DNA from 3 places in the Streptomyces castrisilvae genome. Region 2 is predicted to be linked to each of the others. Evidence: riboswitches for the same ligand, from Rfam matches in the RefSeq annotation. Region 2 holds a riboswitch; each other region holds the start of a gene.

Region 1 (2,256 bases), 4.1 Mb from region 2:
AAGGTGCGCGCCGGGCCGGGGCGGCCTGAGCGGTCAGCGAGGAGGGACCGCGACTACTTCGTCAGGTGGAGCTGCTGACCCGGGTAGATCAGGTCGGCGTCCTCGACGATGTCCTTGTTCAGCTCGAACAGCTTCTCCCAGCCGCCCTCGACCCCGTGGTCGGCGGCGATCTCGCTCAGGGAGTCGCCGGCGACGACCTTGTACTCGCCGTCGCCCTTCTCGACCTTCCCGCCGGCCGGGGTGGTGACGGTCTTCCGCTCGGCCTTCTTCGGCGTGTCCGAGCGGTCCGAGCGGTTGGTGGCGGGCGCCTCGGTGCGCTCGGTCTTCTTCGGCTCGGACTTCTGGACCGGCGCGGACTCCTGCTTCGGAGCGGTCTCGGTCTTGGCGGCACCGGAGCCGGTGTCGACGCCCGGGTCGACGCCGTCGTTGCTCAGGTTGCCGGCACCGGCGCAGGACCAGGCGCCCGGACCCTGGATGGCGAGGAGCTTCTCGGCGGTGGCGATCTGCTGGGCCTTGGTGGCCAGGTCGGCGCGGGGCGCGTACTGGGTACCGCCGGCGGCGGCCCAGCTGGACTGGGAGAACTGCAGGCCGCCGTAGTAGCCGTTGCCGGTGTTGATGGACCAGTTGCCACCGGACTCGCACTGGGCGACGGCGTCCCACGTGGCGACGGAGGCGGCGGAGGCGCCGGTCGCGCCCATCAGCGGCACGGCGACGGCGGCACCGGTGACACCGACGAGCGAGGCGATCCGGACGAGCTTGGACGGGCGACGGTGCTTGTTGCCCTTGCTGTTGAGCAGCATCGAGACTTCTCCTCACCGACGCCTGCGAGGTGAGCTGTCGGGTTCGGGCCAAGTGAGTTGCCCGGCCGCGCCTCTGGCGCGACTTCACCCCTAGCCGGTCCTGATCGTCTCCCGACGATCCGGCCCAGCGCTTACCTGGGTCCCCCGCTCCTGCCTACGGCGCTTTACGCGTCTGTTCCCTTCGACCGACGGCAGGATTCGGCGTGACGGTCGACGGGGCCCGCGGTGCGAGCGGTTCTGACCGTAATCACACGTAACCCTCATATTCAAAGATGGACATACCGGATAATCATCCCGTATGAGCATCCGATGAACCCTCATTTACGCAGGTCGGAACGGATGCGGAGGGACCTCCCGGACAAGATGCGTGAGTTCACGCAAAGAGACCCATGTCTCACTTGGTCAAAAGTGGGACATGGGCCTCTTAAACCCCCCAAAAATCGGGGTGTCTTCAGCTGTTCATCGGACCGTGGTCACTGGGCGTCAAGCCCCAGGTCAAGGTTCTGGCCGGGCAGGATGAGGTCCGGGTCGGAGCCGACCTCGTCCTTGTTCGCCTCGTACAGCCCGGTCCAGCCGCCGGGCAGCTCCTGCGCCTCGGCGATCGCCCACAGGTTGTCGCCGGGCCGGACGGTGTACGTGCCGTCAGCTTCCCGCGCTCCGGTGTCGCGTGCCTCACCGTCACCCCGCGAGGCGTGCCGGCCCGTGTCGCGGCCGCTGTCCGCCTCGGCCGTGTCGTCGGGCGCCGGGGTGCCCCGGTGCTTGCCGCCCGTCTCCCTCGCACCGTCCGAGGAGCCGGACGGGTCGGTGGAGGGGGCGGTGGACGGGTCGGCGGAGGCGGAGGGGTCGGCGGACGGCGCGCCGGACGGGTCGGCCGACGGGGAGGTGGACGCCCCGGCGCCCCCCTTGCCGTCCTGCCCGCCATCCGCCTTGCCGTCCTTCTTGCCCGCGCTCTTGTCCGCGGCGTCACCCGTGGCCCCGCCGGTCGCGTCACCCGAGGCCGAGGCCGAGGGCGTGCGGGACGCCCCCGAGGACGCGTCGTCGGCCGGGTCGGCGCCCAGACCGGCGTCCAGCCCCGCGTCCGCGCTCCGGGAGGGGCTGTCGGAGGGCGTGGCCCCCGGGCCGGTGTCAGCCGGGCCCGAGTCCTTCGTGAGCCCGGAGACGACCGCACAGCTGGGCCACGCCTGCGGCCCCTTGGCGGCCAGGACCTTCTCGGCCACGGCGATCTGCTGCGACCGGCTGGCGAGGTCCGCGCGCTCGGCGTAGGACTCACCGCCGTACGCCTTCCAGAGCTCCGGCGAGAACTGCAACCCGCCGTAGGAGCCGTTGCCGAGGTCGGCACTCCACATGCCGCCGCTCTCGCACTCGGCCACCCGGTCCCAGGTCGACGCCTCCGCCGCGTGCGCGCCCGCCGCGCCGAGCAGCGGGATGGCGATGGCCGAGCCGGTCACGCCTGCGG
Region 2 (2,256 bases):
TGCGGGCGTATCTGTGGGAGCGGCTGGACGCGCTGCTGTCCACCACGCCGGTCGACTATGTGAAGTGGGACTTCAACCGCTGCTTCTCGGACGCGGGCTGGCCGGGCGCGGACTACCCGCAGCGGCTCTGGACCGAGCACGTGGACGGCCTGTACGCGCTGATCGACCGGCTGCGCGCCGCCCACCCCGCAGTCGCCTTCGAGTCCTGCTCGGGCGGGGGCGGCCGCGTCGACCTGGGCATCCTCTCCCGTACGGACCAGGTCTGGACGTCGGACAACACCGACCCGCTGGACCGCCTCGCCATCCAGGAGGGCTTCGGGCAGATCCATCCCGCCCGGGTGATGGCGGCCTGGGTCACGGACAGCCCGAACCTCCAGCTGAACGGCCGCTTCTCCTCGCTGCGCTTCCGGTTCGTGAGCGCCATGGCCGGGGTGCTGGGGATCGGCGGCGACCTCACCGAGTGGAGCGGGGCCGAGCTGGACGAGGCGCGCGGGTGGGTGGAGCTGTACAAGGAGATCCGCCCGGTCGTGCAGCTGGGGGAGCTGTACCGGCTGCGCGCGCCGGACAGCGGACTCGGCGCCGTGCAGTACGTGCGGGGCGCGGACACCGTCGTACTGATGTGGCTCCATGCCCAGCGGTACGGGGAGGAGCCGCCGGCCCTGCGGCTGCGCGGTCTCGATCCGGAGGCCACGTACACCTGCCTGGACACGGGGGCCGCGCACCACGGTTCGGTGCTGCTGCACCACGGCTTGCGCACCGGGCTGAGCGGGGACCTGGACGCGCGGGTGCTGCGGCTGCGGCGTGGGTGACGGCTACGGCATGTCCGTAATGTGGCGTTTTGCCGAACATGCCCCGGTTGCAAGGGAGATGATCACCCGCTCGTGAGCGGGATCATATCCGTGACGGTGTGTGGTGGCGGTGCGGTGGGGTAGTCCGTATGCCGCGCGGAAAGCCAAGATCCGTAATCCACGGAGTGTGACCGGAATTCCGCGCCGAATTTCCGGTGCCGAATCCCGGGCGGAACCCGTGGCTTGTTTCCGCCGTCCCGGCTCGCTTACGTTCCATGTCAATCCGGATGGAACGCCCAATCCTGCCGCCGTCCGGAATTCGCACCCACTCACCGTGTGGCAGGAGCGGGGGAACCAGGTAAGCCGCCGACCGGGAGAACCGGCCGGCTAGGGGTGAAGCCGCGCCAGCCGCGGCCGGGCATCTCCAGCCCGAACCCGACAGCTCACCTCGCAGGCGCCGGAGAGGAAACCCTTCATGCCCATTTCGGGTAAGCACCGTCGTCCCAAGTCCAGCACCATCGCCCGTGGTGTCGTCGCCGCGAGCGCCGGCGGAGCCGTCATCGCTCTTCCGCTGCTCGGCGCCACCGGTGCCAACGCCGCGGAGCAGGCCGCCCCGGCCACCTCGAAGTCGGCCGCCGCGCACAGCACCCCGGCCAAGTCCGCGAAGAGCGCCGGCACCACCACCTACTCCGTCGTCTCCGGCGACTACCTGTCGAAGATCGCGGCCGAGCACAAGCTCAAGGGCGGCTGGCACAAGCTGTACCAGGACAACCGCGACGTCGTCGGCGAGAACCCGAGCCTGATCTTCCCGGGCATGAAGCTGACGCTCGGCGCCAAGTCGGCCGCGACCGCCTCCACCACCCCGTCGAAGGCCCCCGCCCGGACGGAGGCGAAGGCCGCCCCGAAGACCGAGGCCAAGACGACCGGCACGAAGACCACCACGGCCTCCGAATCCTCCTCCGGCGCCTCCGCGTCCCAGGAGGCCCAGGCCCCGGCCGCCCAGGACAACGCCTCCGGTTACGTCCACCCGGTCCCCGGCAACCACACCACCGCCTACCGCGCCTCCGGCGCCAGCTGGTCCAGCGGCAGCCACACCGGCATCGACTTCCCCGTCGCCACCGGCACCAGCGTGAAGGCCATCACCTCCGGCACCGTCGTCACCGCCGGCTGGGGCGGCGCCTACGGCAACGAGGTCGTCATCAAGCACGCCGACGGCCACTACTCGCAGTACGGCCACATGTCCTCGCTCTCCGTCTCGGCGGGCCAGACCGTGACCGCGGGCCAGCAGATCGGCCTCTCCGGCTCCACCGGCAACGCCACCGGCCCGCACCTCCACTTCGAGGTCCGCACCGGCCCGGCGTACGGCTCGGACATCGACCCGATCGCCTACCTGGCGTCGCACGGGATCAACGTCTGATCCAGCAGGACCGGCCCGCTGAACCGGGCCGCGGCAGGACAGAGAGGGGCG
Region 3 (2,256 bases), 6.3 Mb from region 2:
ACTCCAAGCTGCTGGGCGAGCGCATCGTCTTCCTCGGCACCGCGCTGGACGACACGGCGGCCAACGACCTGGTGGCGCAGTTGATGTACCTGGAGCACGACGCGCCCGACCGGCCCGTCTCGCTGTACATCAACTCGCCGGGCGGCTCGTTCGGTGCGATGACCGCGCTCTACGACACGGTGGCCTTCCTCAGCTGCGAGGTGGAGACCTTCTGCCTCGGCCGGGCGGGCGCCGGCGCGGCCGTGCTGCTCGCCGCGGGCGCCCCGGGGCGGCGGCACATCCTGCCCGGCGCCCAGGTGGTGGTGAGCCGGCCGGGACTGGCCGAACCCGTCCGGGGCCAGCCGTCCAACCTGGAGATCGAGGCGCGGGAACTGGCCCGGATGCGCGAGACGATGGCCGGCATGCTGGCCCGTCATACGGGGCACAGCGCCGAACAGGTCGTCCGGGACACCGAGCGCGATCTCATCCTCGACGCGGAGGGCGCGCGAGCCTACGGCCTGGTCGACCACATCGTGCACAGCCGCGTCCCGGTGCCGCCGCACACCGAGCGGTGAACCGGCGATGCCCTCACCGGAGTTCTCCCCGCTGCCTGCCCTGACGCGGGCCGAGTGCGAGTTCATCGACCACTATCTGCACGTCATCGACCAGATGGGCCGGATCAATCCGGCGCGGAACGACGACACCTACGCGGCCCTGCGCGCCGCGCAGGCGCTGGCCTCGCACGCGGCGGCCCAGCGTGACGCGCTCGCTCTGATGCACCGGCGCGGTGAAACCCGCATCCACACCACCACGTTGACGAGGGCGCTGCGGGCGCTGGACGGGGAGCGGCGGGCGGCGCGGGTGATCCTGCCACCCGGCCCGCCGAGTTGACACGCCCGACGGGCGAACCGATTTTCCTCGCTCGTTCGGCGTAGGCATTGACTCGCGCGAGCGACCGCTCGACTTGCGTTTTCGTGATGCACGGGGGCCGGGATCTTTCGCGACACCGCTGGTACGGCGACGGCCGGGAGGGGCTCGCGGACCGGTTGAAGCCCGTCTGTCCACCTGAACGGGCGATCCGTGAGGATCTTCACTTATGGCCGTTTCACCTCGGAAATCCGGCACTCGGTGAGTCAAGATCCCTGGGACGACAAGCCCCCGCCACCGCGGCGGGGCGGTCCGGGCGGACGCCGAGTCCTGCCGCCGTCCGGATGCCTGGTCGACAGGAGTGGATCGGCAGGAGTGGAGGACCCGAGCACTACGGGACGACCGGTTTTCCGGAGGTCCCTCGGGGTGAAGCCGCCTTGTGCGGCCGGGCGACTTCGCCAGCCCGAACCCGACAGGTCATCCTTCACAGGCGGCTGACGAAGGGTTGCGCATGAGTGCGCAGGTTCATGTCCCGTCTCTGCTCGTCCGGGCCACTACGGCCTCGGCCATGACGCTCGCCGCCGTCGGCGGCACGCTGTTCGTCCCCGGCGCCGCCCCCGAGGCCCAGGCCGCCGGTCATTCGATGAAGGCCCTGAACATCGCCGCGTCGAAGAAGGGGGCGCCCTACCGGTGGGGCGCCACCGGCCCCAGCCGCTTCGACTGTTCGGGGCTGACGCTGTACTCGTTCAAGAAGGCCGGCAAGCAACTCCCCCGCACGGCCCAGCAGCAGTACAACAAGACCCGCCACATCTCCGCCTCCCAGCGGCAGCGCGGCGACCTGGTCTTCTTCCATTCCGGCAGCGGTGTCTACCACGTGGGGATCTACGCCGGCAGCGGCAAGATCTGGCACTCGCCGAAGACCGGCGCCGTGGTCCGCCTGGAGAAGATCTGGACCAAGAGCGTCTACTACGGCCGGGTCGGCTGACGCCCGGCCCCGGCCGGGCGCGTGGGCGCTTCGGACGTCAGGGCTGGACGGGGACGTGCCAGGGGAGCGCGACCCAGACGGTCTTGCCGCCGTCGGGCGCGGGCGTGACGGACAGCCGGCCGCCGTACTCCTTGGCGAGGGAGCGGATGATGACCAGGCCGCGTCCGTTGTCCTGCTGGACCGCTGCGGGCAGCCGCTGGGGCCGGCGCGGATGGCTGTCCGTCACGCCGAGGCGCAGCTGTTCCTCGCGCTCCAGCCGCAGGTCCACGGTGAACGTGGGTGAAAGACCGAACGTGTGCAGGACGGCGTTGGTGGCGAGCTCCGAGACAATGAGCCGTACGGTCTCGGCCGTCTCCGCGCCCTCGGGCAGGCCCCATTCGGCCAGGACCCGGCCCACGTACCTGCGGGCCTCGGCGACCGAGGCC

What was found. A riboswitch is a leader RNA that binds a small molecule or an ion and turns the genes downstream of it on or off. The one in region 2 is predicted to bind cyclic di-AMP.
Region 1: another riboswitch for cyclic di-AMP. It lies ahead of P8A18_RS12710 (transglycosylase family protein); the one in region 2 lies ahead of P8A18_RS30580 (M23 family metallopeptidase).
Region 3: another riboswitch for cyclic di-AMP. It lies ahead of P8A18_RS02860 (C40 family peptidase); the one in region 2 lies ahead of P8A18_RS30580 (M23 family metallopeptidase).

The regions. Positions count from the first base shown of each region.
Region 1 is NZ_CP120997.1:2,984,322-2,986,577, forward strand. It holds gene P8A18_RS12710 (transglycosylase family protein) at 54-800, opposite strand; cyclic di-AMP (ydaO/yuaA leader) riboswitch at 805-972, opposite strand; gene P8A18_RS12715 (transglycosylase family protein) at 1,274-2,256, opposite strand, start outside.
Region 2 is NZ_CP120997.1:7,073,492-7,075,747, forward strand. It holds gene P8A18_RS30575 (alpha-galactosidase) at 1-809, shown strand, start outside; cyclic di-AMP (ydaO/yuaA leader) riboswitch at 1,101-1,260, shown strand; gene P8A18_RS30580 (M23 family metallopeptidase) at 1,264-2,205, shown strand.
Region 3 is NZ_CP120997.1:740,824-743,079, forward strand. It holds partial or broken gene P8A18_RS02850 (ATP-dependent Clp protease proteolytic subunit) at 1-554, shown strand, start outside; gene P8A18_RS02855 (hypothetical protein) at 562-870, shown strand; cyclic di-AMP (ydaO/yuaA leader) riboswitch at 1,182-1,354, shown strand; gene P8A18_RS02860 (C40 family peptidase) at 1,358-1,831, shown strand; gene P8A18_RS02865 (ATP-binding protein) at 1,869-2,256, opposite strand, start outside.